Regions from separate parts of the Serratia proteamaculans genome, predicted to be linked through region 1. Evidence: predicted binding sites of a transcription regulator. Region 1 holds the regulator's gene; the other holds the start of a gene.
The links. Region 1 encodes PurR, which represses purine synthesis genes. Its sites were predicted from a motif close to CANGCAAACGTTTGCNTG; they were not measured.
Positions count from the first base shown of each region.

Region 2: the regulator PurR is predicted to act here: its motif matches at 2,243-2,260, upstream of QOT07_RS10540 (nucleoside-specific channel-forming protein Tsx).

Region 1 covers NZ_OX461105.1:2,376,234-2,388,653, reverse strand. The annotation lists gene QOT07_RS11260 (NAD(P)-dependent oxidoreductase) at 1-558, shown strand, start outside; gene eptA (phosphoethanolamine transferase EptA) at 706-2,343, shown strand; gene QOT07_RS11250 (TetR/AcrR family transcriptional regulator) at 2,447-3,067, shown strand; gene nemA (alkene reductase) at 3,154-4,251, shown strand; gene idi (isopentenyl-diphosphate Delta-isomerase) at 4,319-4,858, opposite strand; gene gloA (lactoylglutathione lyase) at 5,197-5,604, shown strand; gene rnt (ribonuclease T) at 5,683-6,363, shown strand; gene QOT07_RS11225 (Grx4 family monothiol glutaredoxin) at 6,436-6,783, opposite strand; gene QOT07_RS11220 (C40 family peptidase) at 7,199-8,020, shown strand; gene sodB (superoxide dismutase [Fe]) at 8,213-8,791, shown strand; gene cydH (cytochrome bd-I oxidase subunit CydH) at 8,848-8,937, opposite strand; gene purR (HTH-type transcriptional repressor PurR) at 9,261-10,286, shown strand; gene punR (DNA-binding transcriptional activator PunR) at 10,283-11,227, opposite strand; gene punC (purine nucleoside transporter PunC) at 11,351-12,420, shown strand, end outside.
Region 2 covers NZ_OX461105.1:2,228,093-2,240,512, reverse strand. The annotation lists gene QOT07_RS10545 (IS4 family transposase) at 1-1,147, shown strand, start outside; gene QOT07_RS10540 (nucleoside-specific channel-forming protein Tsx) at 1,197-2,078, opposite strand; gene QOT07_RS10535 (hypothetical protein) at 2,472-2,744, opposite strand; gene yddG (aromatic amino acid DMT transporter YddG) at 2,818-3,711, opposite strand; gene QOT07_RS10525 (APC family permease) at 3,803-5,173, opposite strand; gene QOT07_RS10520 (glutamine synthetase family protein) at 5,491-6,909, opposite strand; gene puuD (gamma-glutamyl-gamma-aminobutyrate hydrolase) at 7,150-7,911, shown strand; gene puuR (HTH-type transcriptional regulator PuuR) at 7,908-8,465, shown strand; gene puuC (aldehyde dehydrogenase PuuC) at 8,481-9,977, shown strand; gene QOT07_RS10500 (NAD(P)/FAD-dependent oxidoreductase) at 9,989-11,269, shown strand; gene budC (meso-2,3-butanediol dehydrogenase) at 11,317-12,072, opposite strand; gene QOT07_RS10490 (universal stress protein) at 12,399-12,420, opposite strand, start outside.

The DNA of each region.
Region 1 (12,420 bases):
GCGATTGCTCGTCAGCCAAAAGACTTGCCGGACAATGCCAACCTGACCGTCGCACTGGGTGACGTCGCCGATACCGAATGGCTGGCGAAACAGCTGACCGGTCAGGACGCGGTGATCAGCACCTTTAACCCGGGTTGGGCAGAAGAGAATTTGTATGAAAAAACCACCCGTGGCTCGCAGCAAATCCTGGACGCGGTGAAAAAATCCGGCGTCAAACGCCTGCTGGTGGTTGGCGGTGCCGGCAGCCTGGAAGTGGCGCCGGGCGTGGAACTGGTAGATACCCCGCAGTTCCCGGAAAATATTCGCCCAGGCGCGCAGGCCGTGCGTGATTTACGCAACAAGCTGCGCAATGAATCTCAACTCGACTGGACCTATTTGTCCCCAGCTGCACTGCTGGAACCCGGCAAACGCACCGGTCAGTTCCGTCTCGGCACCACCCAATTGTTGATGAACGGCCAGGCTCCGGCCAGCATCTCGGTAGAAGACCTGTCGGTTGCTATCCTCGATGAGATCGAAAAGCCGCAGTTTATTAAAGCGCAATTTACCGCCGCCTACTAAGCCCCCCGCGCCAGACCACCCGGTCTGGCGCCTCTAACCTAAACCAAAATTAAACGCCCCCGCAACGATTCTGAATCTCTAAGGTTTTCTTAAGTTTCATCCTGTAAATTTCAGCGCATTACACAATATCAGGATTCAGATTTGGCAATGTCGTTACGTCAACGCTTACAGTGCAACAGCCTGGGTTTTATCCTCGCCAGTGCCTTATTCTTCACTCTGTTCCAGAACGCGTTATTCCTTCATAAAGCCTGGTCGTATATCACCTTCGATAACGTCCATAGCGTGATTTTCGCCGCCACCATGCCGGTGGTGATTTTCTGTGCGCTGAATATTATTTTCAGCGTGCTGACCGTGCCGTTCCTGCGCAAACCGCTGATGATTTTCTTCCTGCTCGGCAGCGCGGCCGCCAACTACTTCATGTTCAGTTACGGCGTGGTGATTGATGGCAACATGATGCAGAACGCCTTCGAGACCAATCCCCAGGAAGCGACGGCGCTGTTAACGCCGCGCATGGGGCTGTGGCTGACCCTGCTCGGTATTCTGCCTGCAGTATTGGTTTGCTTTGTCGACATCCGCAAAACTCGTCCATGGTGGTACATGGTCGGGCTGCGCGCCGCCAACGTAATGCTCTCGGTGGTGGTGATCCTGATTATCGCCGCGCTGTTTTATAAGGATTACGCCTCGCTGATCCGCAATAACAAAAGCGTGGTGAAAATGCTGACGCCGTCGAACTTCGTTTCCGGCACCATCAAATTTACCCAGCAGCGTTACTTCACCCGTAATCTGCCGCTGGTGAAAATCGGTGAAGATGCACACAAAGGGCCACTGATTACTGCGCAACAAAAGAAAACCCTGGTGATCCTGGTGGTGGGGGAAACGGCGCGCGCCGAGAACTTCTCTTTGGGTGGCTATGGGCGTGAAACCAACCCACGGCTGAAGCAGGACGACGTGGTGTACTTTAAAAATGCCAGCTCCTGCGGCACCGAAACCGCCATTTCTGTGCCTTGCATGTTCTCCAACATGCCGCGCAAAGATTACGATGCCACCCAGGCGACTCATCAGGAAGGCATGCTCGACGTAATGGCGCATGCCGGTGTCAATGTGTTGTGGCGTGAAAACGATGGCGGATGCAAAGGTGCCTGCGATCGCGTGCCGCACGTGGACATGACCAAGTTGAAACTACCGCAGGATTGCGACGGCGACGTCTGCATGGATAACGTGCTGCTGTATAAACTGAACGACTATATCAACGGCCTGAAAGACGACGGCGTGATAGTACTGCACCAGATGGGCAGCCACGGGCCGGCCTATTACCGCCGCAGCACGCCGGAATTTCAGAAATTCTCGCCGACCTGCAACAGTAATCAGATCCAGGATTGCACTCACGAGCAGTTGGTGAATACCTATGACAATTCACTGTTGTATACCGATGCCATGCTGGACGACACCATCAAGCTGTTGCAACAGCACAGCGACAAGTTCAACACCGCGCTGGTGTATCTTTCCGACCACGGTGAATCGCTGGGTGAAAATGGCATGTATCTGCACGGCACGCCTTACGTGTTTGCCCCAAGCCAGCAGACCCACGTTCCTTTCCTGATGTGGATGTCTGCGGACTATGAGCGCAACTTCAAGGTGGATCGCCAGTGCCTGAGTAACATGGCGGAAAAGGAGGATGTCTCGCAAGACAACCTGTTCCACACCCTGCTTGGCATGCTGAACGTGCAGACCCGTGAATATCAACCCCAGTTGGATATTCTGCAACGCTGCCGGGGTGCAGCCTGAGGGCTTAACTTCCCGCCTCTGTTAGGGCAAAATAAGCATCATTATAACCGGCATTTCACTGCCGGTTTTTTTATTGCTATTGACCTAGACCAATCGGTCTATTATGCTGACACCCATTATGACTAAACATGCGCATTGCCCTACAGATACTCGTGAACATTTGCTCGCTACCGGCGAGACCCTCAGCCTGCGCCTTGGTTTTACCGGCATGGGGTTGAGCGAATTGCTGAGCACGGCGGGCGTGCCGAAAGGCTCGTTCTACCACTACTTCCGTTCAAAAGAAGTGTTTGGCGAAGCGATGCTACAGCGTTATTTCGAGCACTATGATGCGGCAATGCAACAGCTGTTTACCGACGATAAAAGTGATGCACGCCACCAGTTGTTGAGTTATTACGCTCAGGCGATCAGCTACCACTGCCGCAGCGAATGCCATAACGCCTGCCTGGCGGTCAAGCTATCGGCCGAGGTGAGCGACCTGTCGGAACCCATGCGTCATGCACTGGAAACCGGCAGTGCCCGGGTGATTGGTCACCTGCAGGATACGATTGAACGCGGTATCCGCGAAGGGTCATTGTCGATAGCCATGAGCCCGGCGGCTACCGCAGAAACGCTGTATTCACTGTGGCTTGGCGCTTCACTGCGAGCCAAAATCCGCCACTCGGTCGCCCCACTGACCAGCGCGCTGGAAAGTATTGAACTGTTGTTGCGCCCGGCGCAGCGCTAAAAAACACTTTGGTTTATCAAGAATTACCCTGTTGGGCAGTTCTACATTCGTTACTAGTCGACCGGTCTATTAATATAGGATTCACTATGAAGATTGAAAAGTTGTTCTCCCCGTTGAAGGTTGGCGCTGTAACGCTGCCAAATCGCGTGTTTATGGCCCCTCTGACGCGCCTGCGCAGCATTGAACCGGGCGATATCCCTACTCCGTTGATGGGTGCGTATTATGCCCAACGCGCCAGCGCGGGTCTGATCGTCACCGAAGCCACTCAGATTTCTTTCCAGGCGAAAGGTTATGCCGGCGCACCGGGGCTGCATACCCCAGAACAGATCGCCGCGTGGAAAAAGATCACTCAGGCTGTACATGATAAAAACGGCCATATCGCCGTTCAACTGTGGCACGTGGGGCGTATCTCCCACAACAGCCTGCAACCGGGCCAACAGGCACCGGTCGCCCCATCTGCGATCAACGCCGACACCCGCACCACCGTACGTGACGAAACCGGTGCCTGGGTACGAGTACCTACCTCTACCCCACGTGCACTGGAAACCGAAGAGATCCCAGGCATCATTAATGATTTCCGTCAGGCAACCGCCAACGCACGTGAGGCCGGTTTCGATTTTGTCGAACTGCACGCCGCACACGGCTATCTGCTGCACCAGTTTATGGCTCCGGCGTCTAACCAGCGCACCGACCAATATGGCGGCAGCATCGAAAACCGCACGCGCCTGACGCTGGAAGTGGTTGACGCCACCATCGCGGAATGGGGCTCAGAACACATTGGCATCCGTATTTCCCCACTGGGCCCGTTCAACGGCCTGGACAACGGTGAAGATCAGGAAGATGCCGCGCTGTATCTGGTGGAAGAACTGAACAAGCGCAACATCGCTTTCCTGCATATTTCCGAACCTGACTGGGCCGGTGGCAAGCCTTATTCCGACGCCTTCCGTGATTCGGTACGCGCCCACTTTAAAGGGGTGATTGTCGGGGCTGGCGCTTACACCGCCGAAAAAGCGGAAGAGTTGATCAATAAAGGCTTTATCGATGCCGTGGCCTTTGGCCGCAGCTATATCGCCAACCCGGATCTGGTTGAACGCTTCAAACAAAATGCTGAACTGAACGAACCTAAGCCGGAAACTTTCTACGGCGGCGGTGCTGAAGGCTATACCGACTACCCAACGCTGTAAGTAAAATACAAAAGCCCGCCGGTGTACCTATACCTGCGGGCTTTTTGCCGTCTGGGTTATCGGTCAGTTACTTCACAGCCAACCTCGCCCAACGCTGTATTTCATTGGCATCAAGATTATTCATTATCGTGCGAAACCAAACGGTAAACTTTTCCGGGTTGCGCGTTATATCATCCGTTAATTGCTGAATATCCATCCACAACCAGCTGTGTGCTTCTTCAGGCGCCGCCTGCGGTTCGCCGTCAAATAAACCGACGTAGATATGATCGAACTCGTGCTCAATTAAATCGCCGGGCACCGCAGCGTGATAGGTGAAGCTGGAAACCTGCTGCAACTCACTGCTAAACCCCATCTCTTCCTGCAATCGGCGCTGAGCCGCGGCAAGCGTTACCTCTCCCCAGCGCGGGTGGCCACAGCAACTGTTGGTCCATAGTCCGGCCGAGTGATACTTACTGAAAGCACGCTGTTGCAACAGCAGGCGGCCCTGGCTATCAAAGATAAAAATTGAAAACGCCCGGTGCAACAACCCCTGCTGATGTACCAGCGTTTTGGTTTGCGAACCAATGGAGTTATCATCGGCATCCACCAGAATGAGCATTTCATCCATTAAGCGACTCCTTCGGCAAACGCGATGTCCCCGCACTGAAAAAATAAACCGTCATATTAATCCGATCCAAATTTATACATTAACCCAGTCCAATCCGGGCTCTATATCGTTATCGTGACGCGCTGTTCCTTGCAGGGGTTATAGTACCTATTTCCAAACTGTGCACGGCGACAAAGTGTGCGGTTGCTGCTGTCTTACCCGACCATTGAGTGACAACGTCACTATAGTATTGTGCGCCCTGCCTTGGCATACATTGAAATCCCTTATGCGGCAACGCTATACTGGATTTCGCTTCAATCCATCCGCCATTGGCAACGGCACATCCAATCAGAGGAATTATGCGCTTACTCCATACCATGATCCGCGTCGGTGACCTGCAGCGCTCCATCGACTTCTATACCAAGGTATTAGGCATGCGCTTGCTGCGCACCAGCGAGAACCCGGAATACAAGTACTCGCTGGCGTTTGTAGGCTATACCGATGAAAGCGAAGGTGCAGTGATTGAACTGACCTATAACTGGGGCACCGACAGTTACGAAATGGGCACCGCGTTCGGCCACCTGGCGCTGGGGGTTGACGATGTTGCCGCCACCTGTGACAGCATCCGTAACGCCGGTGGCAAGGTCTCCCGCGAAGCCGGTCCGGTCAAGGGCGGCACCACGGTTATCGCCTTTGTTGAAGATCCGGACGGTTATAAAATCGAACTGATCGAGAACAAACACGCCGGCCATGGCCTCGGCCACTAAGGTCAATCAGGGGCGCTTTCTGCGCCCCTGTTTTTTCCGCGTGATAACCGCCTGCAACCGGGCGCAAAATTTGCCATAATGCGCGCTGTATTCGATGAAGATAAGAAACTGATGGCCGAAAAAAGTGATCTTAACGCCCTGAGTGGCCGTTTTCGTGGGTTTTACCCTGTAGTAATAGATATAGAAACCGCCGGATTTAATGCCAAGACTGACGCACTGCTGGAAATTGCCGCCGTTACGTTAAAAATGGATGAAGACGGCTGGTTACAACAGGACGAAACCCTGCATTTTCATGTGGAGCCTTTTGAAGGCGCCAACCTACAGCCGGAAGCGTTGGCCTTTAACGGTATCGACCCGAGTAATCCGCTACGCGGTGCGGTCAGTGAACACGATGCCCTGCACGCTATTTTTAAAGCGGTGCGCAAGGGGATTAAGGATCGTGGCTGTAACCGGGGGATCATTGTGGCGCATAACGCCAATTTCGATCACAGCTTCCTGATGGCTGCCGCAGAGCGCGCCAGCCTGAAACGCAACCCTTTCCACCCCTTCGCCACCTTTGATACCGCGGCGTTGAGTGGGCTGGTGCTGGGGCAGACGGTGCTGGCCAAAGCCTGCATTGCCGCCGATATCCCGTTCGATAGCGCCCAGGCGCATTCGGCGCTGTATGATACCGAGCAAACCGCTCAGTTGTTCTGCGAACTGGTTAACCGCTGGAAACGCCTTGGTGGCTGGCCATTGGCGGCCAGTAATACCGACTAAGATACAAAAAAATCGGGCGGCCCAGTATTAGCTGGCACCGCCCGATGACTTCCAACAATAGAACCGAGCCGATTAAGGCTGCTGGTCTTCCTGCTGTTTGTATTTCTCTGCCGTTTCTTTGATCAGCTGCTGCAATTCGCCGCGCTGATACATTTCCATGATGATATCACAGCCGCCAACCAGCTCACCGTCTATCCACAGCTGTGGGAACGTCGGCCAGTTAGCGTATTTCGGCAACTCGGAGCGGATGTCCGGGTTCTGCAGAATATCAACGTAAGCAAAACGTTCGCCACAGGCAGACAGCGCCTGCACAGCTTGCGCTGAGAAACCGCAGTTTGGCAATTTCGGTGAACCTTTCATATACAGCAGAATTGGGTTCTCAGTGATCTGGTGCTGAATTTTTTCAATCGTCGTCGTCATTATATTGCTTCCTCAAGCCAAATCTCATGGCTACAACATGCATCACACTGGCTATTGTAGCGGCTGGAACAGTCGCAAGAAAACGCCATCTTTTGCAGGGGCATTCCTTGGTTGTCAGTCGCGTCTCGCCGGCAAGGCCTTTCCGGTCAAAACATATGCGCAGAATAACATTTTTAATCTGGCTATTTCACTAATATATTTTTTCATCAAAACACGACGTTTAATAAATCCAGTGACGGTCATTGTTGATTTTTTATACACCAACAGTTTGATTTTTCAGCAGAAAAAATGCTATTAACGTTTTCTCACAATATGGATTATCATTTATGAGTTCTTCGCTGTTTTATATGGCGAAATTCGGGAATACTGTCATTCTTTCGATATCTGTTCCGGGGCCAAGGTTGGTAACGTCGACATGCGTTTAATTCTTACGCTTTTTGTGCTGTTGTTTACACAGCTATTCTTTAATCTGGCGCATGCTGCGCCGCAGTCTCGTGTTGCCGCCGAGCAGCGTAAGAGCCACGTAAACGAAGCCCGACCGGATGACCGCAAGAAAAAGAAAGCGGTTAAAGCCAGCAGCAAAAAAGTAAAAGTCACCACCCCACAGAAAACTGCCAAGGTTTCCAAAACCAAAACAGAAAAAACCGCTAAAAAGATTGTTAGCGCCAAATCGAAAAACAAAACTCATAAAGTCGCCAAGATTAAAGTGACCCCGCCGAAAAAGGGTTACAAAAAAGGCTATGGCCGCCACCGCGAAGCCGGTATGGCCACCGCCAAATTGGTTCGTGACGAGAAGCCGCTGAAACTTACCCCGGCGCACAAGAAACGCTACCAGCATGCCAAGCAAACCGCGATGGCCAAGCTGATGGATCAGATGGGTAAGCCCTATCGTTGGGGCGGCACCTCACCGAGAACCGGTTTTGACTGCAGCGGCCTGATTTATTACGCCTATAAAGACGTGGTGAAAATCAAAATGCCACGTACCGCCAACGAGATGTACCACCTGCGCGACGCCGCGCCGATCAAGAAAAATGAATTGGAAAGCGGCGACCTGGTGTTCTTCCGGATTAACAACCGCGGCGTGGCAGACCATGTTGGGGTTTATCTGGGCAACGGTAAATTCATTCAGTCACCGCGTACCGGTGAAGAAATCCGCATCAGCCAGCTCGACAACGATTACTGGCAAAACCACTACATTGGCGCACGTCGGGTAGTGACACCGAAAACCATTCGATAATTGCCTTTGCGGCTGGCCCTGCCAGCCGCTCTCCCCTGAGCGTTTCCCCAAACTCTCGATGCTGCAACTAATCCTTTGCCATTCCCCCTGTATTTCAGCGCGAAAATTGCTAAGCTAAATACCCACAATAAAAGCAGGTCAATCTGTTGTTGGTTGTTCTGATTCAGGTTGGCACTGTAAAAGGAGAAAGCAATGTCGTTTGAACTGCCCGCATTACCCTATGAAAAAAATGCCCTCGAGCCGCACATTTCCGCAGAAACCCTGGAATACCACTATGGCAAGCACCACAACGCCTACGTGGTTAACCTGAACAATCTGTTGAAAGGCAGCAAGTTTGAAGGACTATCGCTGGAAGCGATCATTAAGGCCTCAGACGGCGGCATCTTCAACAATGCTGCACAGGTGTGGAACCACAGCTTCTATTGGCATTGTTTGTCGCCACAAGGCGGCGGTGAGCCTCAGGGCAAACTGGCAACGGCGATCAATCAGGCTTTTGGTTCTTTCGCTGCCTTCAGGGAACAATTTAGCGATGCCGCAGTGAAAAACTTTGGCGCAGGCTGGACCTGGCTGGTGAAAAAGCCGGATGGTTCACTGGCTATTGTTAACACCTCGAACGCGGCTACACCGTTGACCGGTGAAGATAAACCGCTGCTGACCGTCGACGTTTGGGAACACGCCTACTACATCGATTACCGCAATGCGCGGCCGGCCTACCTGGAAAACTTCTGGGCGCTGGTTAACTGGGCATTTGTGGAGAAAAACCTGGCGTAAAGCTGAGGGAAAGAGCAATCAGGCGCAGCGGGCTGCGCCTGTTTTACTTAAGGGGATCAGTTCAAAGCAGCGGTGAAGCTGAAAGCAATAATCACGGCCAGCGCACAGACGGTGGTGAACAGTGACATTTTCAGATCGGTATCCATTACAACTCCTTTTCAGATTGGGTTTCCCAAGGGTAAAAGGCACACAATTAATGCGTCAAACCATTTTCACACAGTTAGCCAATAAAATCTTGTTATCATTTCCCGGTTTATTATATCGATTACCTCTTCCCCTTTTGTTCAATATGGGACAAAATTCGCAGTTCACAACTGTGTACCGGCAAAATGCCCCTCCTGACCAAGCGCTGACGACTTCAACACACTAAAAACTCAGTTTTCGCTTCTTTGGAGAAGGATCTACGCAGGCAAACGATTAACATCACACTTACATGCTGCAACATGTGAGTTCAGGAGTCATTCTTTACATGGCAACGATTAAAGATGTGGCCAAACGCGCTGGCGTTTCCACCACCACCGTTTCGCACGTCATCAATAAGACTCGTTTCGTCGCCGAAGAGACAAAAACGGCCGTGGCTGCCGCGATTAAAGAGCTGCACTATTCACCCAGCGCCGTGGCGCGTAGCCTGAAGGTCAATCACACCAAATCGATTGGTTTGCTGGCGACCTCCAGCGAAGCCCCCTACTTTGCCGAAGTGATCGAGGCGGTGGAAAACAGTTGCTACAGCAAAGGCTATACGCTGATCCTGTGTAACTCGCACAACAATCTGGACAAACAGCGTGCCTATCTGGCGATGTTGGCACAAAAACGCGTCGATGGTCTGCTGGTCATGTGTTCGGAATACCCGGACCAATTGCTCGGCATGCTGGAAGACTATCGCAACATCCCAATGATGGTGATGGACTGGGGTACCGCGCGCGGTGATTTTACCGATACCATTATCGATAATGCCTTCGAAGGTGGCTATTTGGCCGGGCGTTATCTGATCGAGCGCGGCCACCGTGATATCGGCGCCATTCCGGGTCAGTTGGCGCGTAATACCGGTGGCGGCCGCCATCAGGGCTTTTTAAAGGCCATGGAAGAAGCCAATATCGAAGTTCGCGACGAATGGATTGTCCAGGGTGACTTTGAGCCAGAATCCGGCTACAAGGCCATGCACCAGATATTGTCGCAGAAGCATCGCCCGACCGCGGTATTCTGCGGTGGCGATATCATGGCGATGGGTGCGATCTGCGCCGCCGATGAACTTGGGCTGCGCGTACCGCAGGACATCTCGGTGATTGGCTACGATAACGTACGTAACGCCCGCTATTTCACCCCGGCGCTGACCACCATTCATCAACCGAAAGAGCGTTTGGGTGAGATGGCATTCACCATGTTGCTGGACCGTATCATCAGCAAGCGCGAAGAGTCGCAGGTGATTGAAGTGCATCCCAAGCTGGTTGAGCGCCGCTCGGTCGCTGACGGCCCTTTCATCGATTACCGCCGCTAGTCGTTAGCGCCGGAAGCCTCTGCGGTTTCCGGCGTCACTTCGCTTAACCATTCCTGATTCAAGGTTTCACTGTCCCCCAGGTAGTCCAACAGCCAGGCCATCGCCGGTGATGGCGTATTCTGCTGCCAGGTCAGGCAACAAGGGCTGGCCGGAAACGGCTGTTGCAACTGCAACGCCACCAGTTCCCCGCGCTGCACCAACGGCAATGCCTGATGCGCAGGCATCATGCCGACGCACAGGCCTGCACACAGGCAATCCAACGCCGAGGCCCAGTCCGGCGCCACCAACCGCCGTTGGTTGTCCAGCGTCCAGGTGACTCGTTTGGGCAGGTTGCGTGAGGTATCTTCCAGACACAGCGATGGGAAAGGCCGAAGCTGATCGTCGTTCAGCAGCCCTTCCAGCGCCGCCAGCGGATGCTGCGGGCTGACCACGCACAACCAGCGCATATCCCCCATATCGCGAAAAGCATACCCGCCGCCGACCGGCACTGCCCGCGTCGCCCCAATCGCCATATCGGCACGCCCATCCACCAGCGCATCCCACACACCGTTAAACACCTCCGGTTGCACCATCAGTTCAACGTCGGGGAAATGGCGGTAAAAATCCAGCACCAGTTGGCGACAGCGCTGAGGTTTAACAATGATGTCCACGGCAATTTTCAACTGGCCACGCCAGCCGTTAGCCACCTGCTGACACTGTCGACGGGTGTCGAGCATTTTTTTGATGACAATGCGCGCATCCTGAACAAACAACACGCCGGCCGGGGTCAGCTCCACGTCGCGATGACGGCGCTCAAACAGCGGTACCGCCAGCCATTGCTCCAGTTGTCGCACGGTATAACTTATCGCCGAGGGTACACGGTGCAATTCCTGCGCCGCTGCGCTGAAGCTGCCGGTGCGGGCGACCGCGTCTACTACATCGAGTGAATATTCAGACCACATAACCTTGCCTTCAATTTTTTTAACAGCACCTCGCAAATATTACCGTTTCACAAGCAGAGATCCAGCCGGATACACTTGCCGGCGCTAAAAACCTGCGACATTAAAATATTAACGAGAAATACCATGCGAAATTCCTTTGGTTTTATGTTCTACCTTGCCGGCCTGAGTATGCTGGGTTATCTGGCCACCGACATGTACTTGCCCGCCTTTGGCGTGATGCAGCAAGACCTGCAGATTTCCGCCGGGGCGATCAGTGCCAGCCTCAGTATCTTCCTGGCCGGCTTTGCCTTTGCTCAACTGCTCTGGGGCCCACTGTCCGATCACCTCGGCCGTAAACCGGTGTTGCTGATTGGCCTGGCGCTGTTTGCCCTGGGTTGCCTCGGTATGCTGTGGGTACAGAATGCCGTTCAACTGTGGTCACTGCGTTTTATCCAGGCGATTGGCGTGTGTTCTGCCGCCGTCACCTGGCAAGCCCTGGTGATTGACCGTTACCGTGAAGGCAAGGCTAACCGAGTCTTCGCCACCATTATGCCACTGGTCGCACTTTCGCCTGCACTGGCCCCCCTGGTCGGTGCCTGGTTGTTGAACCACATGGGCTGGCGTGCCATTTTCGCCGTGCTGCTGGGCATCACGGTGATTTTGTTGCTGCCAACGCTGCTGTTGAAAGAAAGCGCCAAGGCCGAGCCTTCTGCCGAGAAGAAAAACACCCTGACCTTCTTGCAACTGCTTAAGTCCCCGGCCTTCAGCGGCAACGTCACCATCTTTGCCGCCTGCTCCGCCGGCTTCTTCGCCTGGCTGACCGGTTCACCCTTTATTCTTGGTGATATGGGCTACAGCCCAAATGATATCGGCCTGAGCTATGTGCCGCAGACCCTGGCATTCTTATTAGGGGGTTACGGCTGTCGCACCGCGTTAAATCGCATGAATGGCAACACCTTGCTACCGTGGCTACTGGTAGCTTATGGCATCAGTATGGTGGCGTTATATCTGGTTGCCACGCTGACCGAGCCAACGCTCACCACGCTGCTGATCCCGTTCTGCGTGATGGCGCTGGTCAACGGTGCCACCTACCCAATCGTAGTGGCAAATGCGTTAACCCCGTTCCCGGAAGGCACCGGCAAAGCCGCAGCCTTGCAAAACACCCTGCAGTTGGGCCTGTGTTTTGTCGCCAGTATGCTGGTGTCGGCTTTTAT
Region 2 (12,420 bases), 150 kb from region 1:
CTTTCGTAATGAGCCCATTACCGATATTGTCCGCCGCCTTAACCTCAGTGCCGATGGCGAAGCCGGCACGCAGCTTCTGGCACGCAGCGCCATTACACAGGCACGCCAGCGTGTCGGTGCTGCCCCTGTTGAATGGCTGTTTCGCCAGACAGCACGAACCTGGGGGACTGAACGCTATCCCAAAGATGACTGGAGAGGATTGCAGCTCTTTGCCGTCGACGGTGCACAACTGCGTACGCCCGATGAACCGGAACTTCGTGCGCATTTTGGTTCCAGTAACACCTCTACAGACCGACAGAGTCCTTTTCCGGTGATGCGTCTGGTGGCGTTGATGAACCTGAGCAGTCATGTTCTGCTGGATGCGGTCACCGGGCCTTACCGGTGTAGCGAGACCCGGTTGGCGCATGACCTGATTAAGGCGTTACCGGATAACTCCATCACCCTGTTTGATAAGCTATTTTTTAGTGCGGATTTACTAACAGGGGTGAACCATGGCGGCGAAAATCGCCACTGGCTACTGCCTGCCCGCAAAGGGATGGTCGCAGACGTGCAGGAAAGCTACGGAGCGGGCGACCGTCTGCTAAAAATGAAAGTCTCTGCGCAGGCTCGAAAGCAAAACCCGGCCCTTCCTGAGTCCTGGTATGCCCGGGCGGTCAGTTACGATATCGGCGGTGTGGAGAAAACCGTGCTGACTTCATTGCCGGCGGATCGTTATCCGGCCAAAGCGGTGGCGGAGCTTTATCATTCCCGATGGGAAATCGAAGTGGGTTTTCGCAATATCAAAAGCAGCCTGCAGAGTAATGCGATGGTGCTGAGAAGCCGCAAAGTGGAGTTGCTGCATCAGGAAGTGTGGGGGTTGCTGCTGGCTTACAACCTTATCAGGCGGGAAGCGGCGCTGACGGCAAAACAGTATAAAAGAGCGCCGTCGGAGATGAGTTTTAAATTTGCTTTTGGGGTAATAGCGACGGAACTGATAGTGCTGGGTAATACGGTATCCCCCGGAACGATACCGAAACGGCTGATGCACCTGAGGGGGAGTTTGGAGGCGATGTTCATAACAAAACGCCCCCGACCATCAAGGCCGAGGGCGGTTAAGATATCAAAAACCCGTTATCCGGTGAATCGTTATGCCTCACCACTTAAGTGAACGGCATTGCCGCTAAAGCGGGGTTTTCTGATTCTGATACCACGGAAAATCAGAAGTTATAACCCGCCACCAGGTAGTAACCCCAGCCGGTAGATTTAATTGGACCCTGTGGGGTACCGATATCCGCCCCGTCCTGCCATTGGCCGCCGTTATGGAAATAACGTGCCACGAAGGAGTAGTGCCAGTGATCGTAGTTCAGCGCCAGAATATGGCTGGAAGCGATCGAGTTGCTGGTGCGAACCTGTTTGCCGGTGCCGTCGGTCCAGTTGCTGTCTTTGCCCAGATCGGAACCAAAGTCAAAGTTGGTAAAGCCGATGTAGCTCAGATTGCCGCCCCACAATTGGGTCAGCGGCACAAAGTATTTCACCTTGAAGCGGTAACCGTCCCAGCTGTTCTCATTGGCAGCCTGGTAGTTTTCCCACTGGTATTTGGCATAGATGTTCATCGACAGGCTCATTGGCAGGCCGGTCTCGATATCGGTGCCCAGACCCATGTACCAGGTGTTCTGGCGGCCGTCGGTGTCGTGGCCCAGGTCATAGATGTAGTTGTTGGCGAAGTACCATTCTTTGAATGGACCGAAGCTCAGGTCGGTGTTGGTCAGTTTGTCGATCGAGAAGCGAGGTTCGATCTCCATAAACATCGGTGAGCCTTTATCCCAGATGCCGCGGTCCGGGGTGTTGCCGACGCCGAAGAATTTAGGCACATCGACATAACCATAGAAATCAAACCAATCTTTTTTGGCGAAGGCTTCGTACTCCAGGTAAACATCGTTGTTCAACTGAGGTCCGAAACGGGTGTGGTAGCTGCCCACCACGTTAACGCTCTGGTGCCACCAATCCGAGACGTATTGGCTGTCTTTGCTATCAGCCATTGAAGATGCACTGTAAGACGCTGCGATCAGGATACCTGCTGCGAGAGCTATTTTTTTCATTTTATTACCACATGCTTAAAGGGCCATTTCCTGCCCGTTAGAAAAGATGACAATGAGTCTGACGACACCTGGCGTTGCCTCCGCTTACAAACTTCTCGGGCGACGCGCGCATTATAGAAATCACTGGGTGTAAGAATCTGTGATCCAGTTATGCATTTTGCGAATAGGTAATCGATTGCGTTCACATTTGTCAAATTATGTTTCATGCAAATTCACGATCGCTGTGATTTTTGTCATGCCCGGTGATTTTTAAAGCAGTTTTTGTGCCAATTGTGCGCAATACAAAAAAGTAACCAGGTCTGTCGCAGAAATGAAAATGCCGGCGTTTTTAGCACCGGCATTTGTTGGAAATGTGACTGAGGGAAACGGAGGTTCGAAAACCCTGGCTGAGACTCAGCTAATCGAGGGGATCGCTTTGGCGATATTTTCCTTACGGAAGACCACTTCTTGACCCGGTTCGATTTCCCACTCTTTGGGTGGAATATCCACCTTGGGTGCGGCGGCGATCACCGAACCATAAATCAGCTTGTCTTCCCGGCGCAGAATACTGACATCAAGCTGGTATTCGTGGCGCAGATTGGCGGTGGTCAGGCGCACCGTATCACCGCGCATATAACTTGCATCATCAATCACAGGTTGCTGAATGAATTGGATATCGTCTCTCATTTTTTATGTTCCTTCATGCAAGATCGCTAGTTAGATTCTAGTTCAACATTGAGCAACCGGCGGATAATTTCCGTTAGTTTCCTCGGGTTGCCCGCCAACAGATTAACGATCCCAGGGTCACCATCACCACGCCCTGCCAGAAACTGGCGTTCAATGCGGTATCCAGCACCAGCGCGGCAAACACCGCCGATAACACCGGGGTAAAGTAAGATACCGTCGCCAGCAGCGTCATATTGCCGTGCAGAATACCCACGTTCCAGGCCGCGTATCCCACCCCCATCGCCATGCCGGCACACAGCAACGTCAGGGTCACCGGCAGGGTGAACTGCATGCCGCTTTCGCTGCTGAAGGCATATTTGATCCACAGCGCGACGGCGGTCAGCGTAATAAACAGCACCACGCCGTTATGGCCCTGGGCAATTTTCTTGGTCAGATTGCAATACACGGCCCAAATCACCGCCCCGGCGAAAGCCAGCGAATAACTCAGCGGATTACTGTGCACGTTCGCCAGCATTTGCGCCGGTGACCAACCCCCCTCGCCGCTCATGATCCAGCCAATGCCGAACAACGACAGCAGCAGCCCGGGCAGCAACCACCATTTGGCCTTTTGGCCGTTGAACGCCAGCGCCATCAGCACGGTAAAACAGGGCCAGAGATAATTGATCATCCCCACTTCAATCGCCTGCAGACGGGTATTGGCATAACCCAGCGACAGCGACAGGCAAATTTCATAGCTGACAAACAGCAGGCTGCCGAGGATCAGATAGGCACGCGGAAACTGTCGAAGGTTTGGCAGGCGTAGTGCCAGCAGCAAAAAAACCGCGCTGACGCTGTAGATCATCGCCGCCCCGCCGATGGGCCCCAGTCCTTCGCTAACGCTGCGGATCAGGCCGACCACGCTGCTCCACAGCAGGATCGCCAACAGACCGAGCAAGGTGGCTTTATACGAAACGGGGAGTGAAGACATAAAGATGATCCAATCGGTTATTTTTTATCAGTATTTTCACTCTACTGTCCGACGGACAAAAAAGAAAGGCGGGAAACCCCGCCTGACTCAGTTATTGCTGTGGCTGTCGTTCCAGCTGCGGTGGCGGCTGACGGAAGCGCCGGGTGAGATAAGCCAGGTAACCAAAGCCCAGCGCCGCCCAAATCAACCCCATGGTCAGCGAGCTTTTTTCCAGGTTGAGCCAGAGCACGCCGACCGTCAGCGCCCCCACCAGCGGCAGGAACAGATAGTTAAAGCGGTCTTTCCAGCTTTTGTTGCGTCCTTCACGAATATAGAAATGGCTGATCACCGACAGATTAACGAAGGTGAAAGCCACCAGCGCGCCAAAGTTGATCAACGCCGTGGCGGTGACCAGATCGAAAGACAGCGCGGACAATGCCACCAGCCCCACCAGCAGCACGTTCAGTGATGGCGTACGCCATTTCGGGTGGATATAGCCGAAATATTTTTCCGGGAACACGTTATCGCGCCCCATCACATACAACAGCCGTGAAACGCTGGCATGTGACGCCAGGCCCGACGCCAGGGTGTTGATAAAGGTGACGCACAGGAAAATCGACTGGAACAGCTTGCCGCCCACGTACAGCGCGATTTCCGGCAGTGCCGCATCCGGCTGATGGAAACGTTGAATAGTAGGGAAAAACAGTTGGATAAAGAACGACACGCTGATGAAGATCACCCCACCATACAGCGCCGTCAGGAAGATGGCCCGCGGGATCACCCTGGCGGCATCGGGCGTTTCTTCACACAGCGTGGTAACGGCGTCAAAGCCGAGGAACGAGAAACACAAAATGGTGGCACCGGTGATAATCGGCAACAAATGCGCATTTTCACTGACGAACGGTTGCAAGCTCCACACCGTCCCCATGCCTTCCCCACTGTGCAGGCCACGCACTACCAGGAAGATAAACACCACGATGATCGCGACCTGAGCCAGCACGAACAGGGTATTGAAGTTGGCCACCAGATTGACGCTTTTCAGGTTGATGGCGGTAATGATGATCACAAAACCCACCACCCAGACCCACGGCGGGACTTCAGGGAACAGCGCAGTCAGATAGATTTTCGCCAACAGGGTATTGATCATCGGCAGGAACAGGTAGTCGAGCAGCGACGACCAACCCACCAAAAAACCAACGTGCGGATTAATCGCCTTTTGCGCATAGGTGTAGGCAGAACCGGCGGTCGGGAACTGGCGCACCAGCTTACCGTAGCTGATGGCGGTAAACAGCACGCCGGCCAGCGCCAGCAGATAGGATGCGGGTACGTGGCCGTCAGTCAGGCCGGAAACAATCCCGAAGGTGTCGAACACCGTCATCGGTGTCAGATAGGCCAGGCCCATCATCACCACTTGCCACAGTTTCAGGGTTTTACGCAGTTGCGGCTTGGCCGCTTGCTCACCGTCAGTCGCATTAATCGTCATGACTCTTCCCCTCTTTGTCCTCTGCTGGTAACCGTTTAACGTCATTCAGAGAGGCCGCGGGGATACTGCTGCTCAGGCGGCGGGAAGTCGAAGATAAAGACAAAAAATCTCGGCCAACGGATGGCCCGTATTCACTGCGGCACGGGCTGATGCCCGCGCAAACTGAAGAAACAGTTAAGGCTGTCATGGTTCTTTCCTCGCCGACGTCCTGTACGCCAAAGTGGAAGAAATGCTTTACCGCTGCGCGTAGCTTCGCAGGCCACAGGATAGCCGGCGGAATGCGCCAGACGCGCGCGGTATCATGAGTTCGAGCGGGTTTAGGCGTTTTTCAGCATCCACTCGATTTCGGTTTCGGTGATCAGGCGCTCAAATTGCACCAGCTCATCCGTTTTACAGGCCAGGTAAACATGACTGAACCTTTCCCCCAGCAGCGCATTCAGCACCGGCTGATGCTCAAATTCATACAGCGCATCGCTCTGACGGATCGGGAACGGCAGCCCCTCCTGCTCCAGCCCGTTGCCGGTGACCGGCTCTTGCAGCGGCAGCGTGGTTTCCAGACCGTAGACGATGCCGGCCAGAATGGTCGCCATCACCAGGTAGGGGTTGGCGTCGGCCCCGGCCACGCGATACTCCACGCGATGGCTGTCGCGATCGCCACAGGGAATACGCAGCGCCACGGTACGGTTGTTATGGCCCCAGGACGCCTGAGTCGGCACGTACATGCCCGGCTGGAAGCGGCGGTAAGCATTGACGTTCGGTGCCAGCAGCGCAATAGAAGAAGGCATCAGGGCAATCATCCCGGCCAACGCCTGTTTCAGCAGCACGGAATCTTCGCCATCATCGTCCGCTAGGACGTTGTTGCCCTGCCTGTCCAGCATGCTGATATGCACATGCATGCCACTGCCGGCGTGTTCCTCGTAGGGCTTGGCCATAAAGGTGGCCTGCATGTTGTGATTTTCCGCCACCATGCGGATCAGCCGTTTTAATGCCAACGCATGGTCGCAGGCTTGCAGAACGTTATCGGTATGGTGCAGGTTGACTTCAAACTGGCCAGGCGAAGCTTCGGCCACCGCCCCGTCTGCCGGCAGGCCCTGCATGCGAGCCAGTTCGTCAATTTCACTCAGCACGTCGGCAAAGTGGTTAAGGTTATCGACGGAGTACACCTGACTCTGGGTGTTGCGCTCCTGGGTGCCCGGCGAGCACGGCGGCTGCAAATAGCCTTCCGAATCGCGTTGGCGATCGATGAGATAGAACTCCAACTCTACCGCTACTACGGGGGATAGCCCGCGCTGACGCAAACGCTGCCAAACTCGGTTCAGCACATTGCGCGGTTCAACGTCAAAGGGAGTACCATCTTCATCCAGCATGGTGAGCAGCACCTGGCCGATATATTGCGGATCCGCCGCCGACGGTGTCAGGGTGCCCAAGACCGGTACACAGATATGATCCGGCTCACCCAGTTCCTGCCCCAGCCCGGCCTCTTCAACCACGTTACCGAGAATATCCATCGCAAACACCGATGCCGGGAAGTAACAGCCTTTCTCCAGCTTGCTCAGCCCGCCCACCGGAATGCGCTTGCCACGGAAGCTGCCGTTAAGATCGGTCAGCAGAACGTCAACGTGCTGAGTTAATGGATAACACTCCAGGTACTTCTTCACTTCACGTTGGAACGCGCTACTTCGCTTTTCTTCGTGGTGCTGAACAAAGTTTTCCACTTCTACTATGTTGGTCTGCATGATTCACCCGCCATGTATGTTTTTTGTCTGTGGTTCTCACACTTATTGCCGTCGATGTTTTTTGACCATCTTGCTCAATATAATGTCCACCAATGAAACATAGATGCAACAAAATTGTTTTGCAAGTGTTACTTTGAGTTTGAATATTGCCCATTTGGCTGCTAGATTTATAAAATATTGAACGAAAACGGCAGTGGAGAAGCTTATCGTTCATAATTTCGAACATACCAAGGGGACAGCATGGGCAATATATTTAACAGACCAGTGGTCGGCGTAGTGATGTGCAGGTATAGGTTAAACGGGCATCTCACTCAGACCTTGCAAGAAAAGTACCTAAATGCCGTCGTGGCCGCAGGAGGGTTGCCAATCGCCCTGCCACACGCGCTGGCGGAACCGAAACTGCTGGAAGAATTGCTGGAGCACCTCGACGGTATTCTGCTGCCGGGCAGCCCCAGTAATGTGCAGCCGCACCTTTATGGTGAAAACGGCGATGAGCCTGACGCCGATCCTGGGCGAGATGAATTGAGCCTGGCGTTGATCCGCCACACGCTCGACAGGCGCATTCCCCTTTTCGCCATTTGCCGCGGTATGCAGGAAATGGTGGTCGCCAGCCAGGGCACCCTTCACCGTCGGCTGTTTGAACTGCCCGAACTGCTCGAACACCGTGAAGATCACGACCTGCCGCTGGAACAACAATACGCCCCCGCCCACGAGGTCATCGTTCAGGAAGGCGGCTTACTCTCGCAGCTGATACCGGATTGCAATCGATTCTGGGTCAACTCACTGCATGGCCAGGGAGCAAAAACCCTCGGCCCCGACGTACGCATCGAGGCTCACGCTGCCGACGGATTGGTGGAAGCAATCAGTCTGCGCGACCAGCCCTTTGCGCTGGGTGTGCAATGGCACCCGGAATGGAACAGTGAAGAGTACGCCCTGTCGCGCCTGTTGTTTGAGGGGTTCATTAGCGCCTGCCGGAACTATCAAAAGGAAAAACGCCCATGAGCGATGTCAGCTTGGCACCGGGAAAACGTCTGTCGCAAATCCGCCAGCAGTTGGGATTGTCGCAGCGCCGAGCGGCCGAACTGTCTGGATTAACCCACAGCGCCATCAGCACCATCGAACAGGACAAGGTCAGTCCGGCCATCAGTACCTTGCAAAAGCTGCTGACGGTGTACGGGCTGTCACTGTCGGCGTTCTTCGCCGAGCCGGAAATTCCGGATGAACCACAGATTGTTATCGACAGCCAGGATCTGATCGAGATTGGCAGCCAGGGGGTATCGATGAAACTGATCCACAACGGCGACCCCAATCGCACCCTGGCGATGATGATCGAAACCTATGAACCGGGTACCACCACCGGCGAACGTATCAAGCATCAGGGGGAAGAGATCGGCACCCTGTTGGAAGGCGAAGTGGTACTGCAGGTCAACGGGCAGGCTTATCACCTGCTGGCTGGCCAAAGCTACGCCATCAACACCGGCATTCCCCACAGTTTCAGCAACACGTCGGCGCGGATTTGCCGGATTATCAGCGCCCATACGCCGACGACATTCTGATCAACGGAGCAAGGTATGGACTTCCACCATCTGCAGTATTGGCAACACCGGGCGCAAGCCCTGAAAATTGAGAACCAACTGTTTATCAATGGCCGCTATCAGCAGGCCGTAGAAGGCCAAACCTTTGCCGTGGAGGATCCCGCCGGGCAACGTGAGTTGACCCAGGTGGCCCGGGGCAGCAGCGTCGACATCGATTTGGCGGTCAGTGCGGCGCGTGAAGTGTTTGAGCGCGGCGACTGGTCCAGAGCGGCTCCGGCGCAGCGCAAGGCCACTTTGCTGAAGTTGGCAGAATTGATGGAACAACACCATGAAGAGCTGGCGCTGCTGGAAACGCTGGATACCGGCAAACCGATCCGCCACAGCCTGCGCGACGACGTGCCCGGCGCTATCCGTTGCCTGCGCTGGTATGCCGAAGCGGTCGATAAGGTTTACGGTGAAATTGCCCCCACCGGTGGCGATGCACTGGCGTTGATCGAACGCGAACCTATTGGTGTGGTCGGTGCCATCGTACCCTGGAACTTCCCGCTGTTATTGGCCTGCTGGAAGCTCGGCCCGGCGCTGGCCACCGGTAACAGCGTGATCCTGAAACCTTCTGAAAAATCCCCGTTAACCGCAATCTATCTGGGCAAGCTGGCGCAACTGGCCGGGCTGCCGGACGGCGTATTGAATATTGTCCCCGGCTACGGTCACGATGCCGGTAAGGCGCTGGCGCTGCACAACGACGTCGACGCCCTGACCTTTACCGGATCCACCCAGGTCGCCAAACAACTGATGATCTACGCCGGCCAGTCCAATATGAAACGGGTGTGGCTGGAGGCCGGCGGCAAGAGCGCCAATATTATCTTTGCCGACTGCCCGGATCTGGACAAGGCCGCACAGAGCGCCGCCGCCGGCATTTTCTATAACCAGGGACAGGTGTGCATCGCCGGTACCCGGCTGTTGGTGGAAGAGAGCATTCAGCAGGAATTCTTACTGGCGCTGAAGCGGCATGCGGCAGCCTTCACGCCGGGCGATCCGCTCGATCCGACGACGGTGATGGGCACGCTGATCGACCAGGGCCACTGCGAGAAAGTGGCCGACTATATCGAGCAGGGCCTGAGCCAGGGTGCCGCGCTGTTCCTGGACGGCCGCGAGCACCCACAGAACGGCCATGTCGGCTACCTGGGCCCGACCATTCTGACCCAGGTAGATAATGCCATGAGCGTGGCGCGTGATGAAATTTTTGGCCCGGTGCTGGCAGTCACCAGTTTTAGCGGCGAACAACAGGCCATGCAGTTGGCTAACGACAGCGACTACGGATTGGGCGCCGCCATCTGGACTCGCGACCTGTCGCGTGCTCACCGGTTAGCTCGTCAGTTAAAAGCCGGCACGGTGTTCGTCAATAACTACAACGACGGGGATATGACGGTCCCGTTCGGCGGTTACAAGCAAAGCGGCAACGGCCGCGACAAATCGCTGCACGCGCTGGAAAAATTCACCGAACTGAAAACCACCTGGATTTCGCTGGAATAAGGGCAGATATCATGACTGAACACGTAAAAAGCTATTATGCGGCCTCGGCCAACAGCCACGCGCCCTACCCGCAGTTGAATGACTCCATCGAATGCGACGTCTGCATCGTCGGCGGCGGCTACACCGGCCTGTCTTCGGCGCTGTTCCTGGTGGAAGCCGGTTACAACGTAGTGGTGCTGGAGTCCGCACGCATCGGCTTTGGCGCCAGTGGCCGCAACGGTGGCCAACTGGTGAACTCCTACAGCCGCGACATCGACGTGATTGAACAGCGCTACGGTGCGGAAAGCGCCCGTATACTCGGTGGCATGATGTTTGAGGGTGCAGAGATCATTCGCAGCCGTATCCAAAGGTACGCCATCGAATGTGACTATCGCCCCGGCGGCATCTTCGCCGCCCTGAACAACCGGCAATATCACGCGCTGATCGAACAAAAACAGCACTGGGAGCGTTATGGCAATACCCAGCTTGAACTGCTGGATGCTGAGCGCATCCGTCAGGAGGTCAACAGTGAGCGCTATGTCGGTGCGCTGCTGGATCACAGCGGTGGGCATATTCATCCTTTGAATCTGGCCCTCGGTGAAGCCGAAGCCATCCGCCTGCAGGGCGGGCGCATCTTCGAACAGTCGGCCGTCACTAATATCCGTCACGGCGAACCGACCATCGTCAGCACCGCCAGCGGTCAGGTGAAGGCACGCTATGTGATCGTGGCCGGCAACGCCTATCTGGGTGATAAGCTGGAACCAAGACTGGCCAAGCGCAGCATGCCGTGCGGCACTCAGGTGGTGGCCACCGAACCGCTGGCACCGGAAGTGGCGCAGTCGCTGATCCCGCAGAATTACTGCGTCGAAGACTGTAACTATTTGCTGGATTATTACCGTATCACCGGTGATAACCGCCTGCTGTACGGTGGGGGCGTGGTGTATGGTGCGCGCGACCCGGACGATATCGACAACCTGATCCGCCCCAAACTGCTGAAAACCTTCCCGCAGTTGAAAGGGGTGAATATCGACTACCGCTGGACCGGCAATTTCCTGCTGACGCTGTCGCGCATGCCACAGTTCGGCCGCCTGGAGAATAACGTCTATTACATGCAGGGCTATAGCGGCCACGGCGTGACCTGTACTCATCTGGCAGGCAAGCTGATTGCGGAATTAATGCGAGGCGATGCGGAAAGATTCGATGCCTTTGCCAAACTACCGCACCTGCCGTTCTTCGGCGGTCGCAACCTGCAAATTCCGTTTACCGCAATTGGCGCGGCCTACTACCAACTGCGCGATCGGATTGGGGTGTAAAGCTCTCAGGCCCGGCGTTTAACTTCACCGGGCCTGAGGATTAATGCTTAAACAATCTTCGGCTGACCGTCTGAGGCGGTCGCCCCACCATCCACCGGGATGTTGGCACCGTTGATAAAGCTGGCGTCGTCACTGGCCAGGAACGCCATCACCGCCGCCACTTCTTCCGGCTCTGCCGCACGCCCCAGCGCAATACGCTCATTGAACTTGTCGCGAATTTCCTGCGGCCAGCCGTTGGTCATATTGGTTTTCACCAGGCTTGGGCACACCGAGTTCACCCGCACGCCGTCACCGCCGTGATCGAGCGCCATGGCACGTGTCAGGTTTACCACTGCCCCTTTCGCCGCACAGTAATAGGCTGCGCCCCAGTCGCCTCCCAGGCCAGAGACCGAAGCGGTGTTAACGATGCAGCCTTTGGTTTTCAGCAGATAGGGCATAGCGAATTTGGAACAGAAGATCACGCCGTCGATGTCTACCCCGGCGATGCGACGCCAGTCAGCCACGCTGGTTTCCAGCACGCTGCCCGCCACGTGCACGCCGGCATTGTTCAGCAGCACGTCGATGCGGCCCAATTTTTCCGCCACTTCATTCATCATTTTCTCAACCGCGACGTGGTCAGAAACGTCGATATGCACCGCCAGCGCCTTGCCTTTCGGCAGTGAGGCCGCCACTTTGTCTACCGCCTCTTTCGCCCAGTCAGCCAGCACCACGGTAGCGCCTTCAGCGGAAAACCGGCGCGCTGCCGCTTCCCCCATCCCGTTGCCTGCGCCGGTGATGATGACCACTTTATTGTCGAAACGCATAAGAACTCCTCCATGTGAATGTATTCTGATAAGTCATACAAATCCTGATTGAATCGAGGATAAAACTCATGAGGGGAGAGGGACAGTCAAAACGTGCGGTTTACTAATCAAAAAGAGGTATTCACTGTAAATTCAATGCGTCAGAACAATCAATATCGGAATTAGGCCAACCATTTGATGAGATTGATAAAATCCTCTGGCGTGACTATTTATCGGCCGTACTATCAGCCATCAATAAGTTCAGTCACGGCCCTATACCGCCACTTACCGATAAGCATTGATTATTAAAAAATCGGGCCGCTGAATGATAGCGGCCCTGGGCTGGCTTATTTTTTCTCAATCGGAACC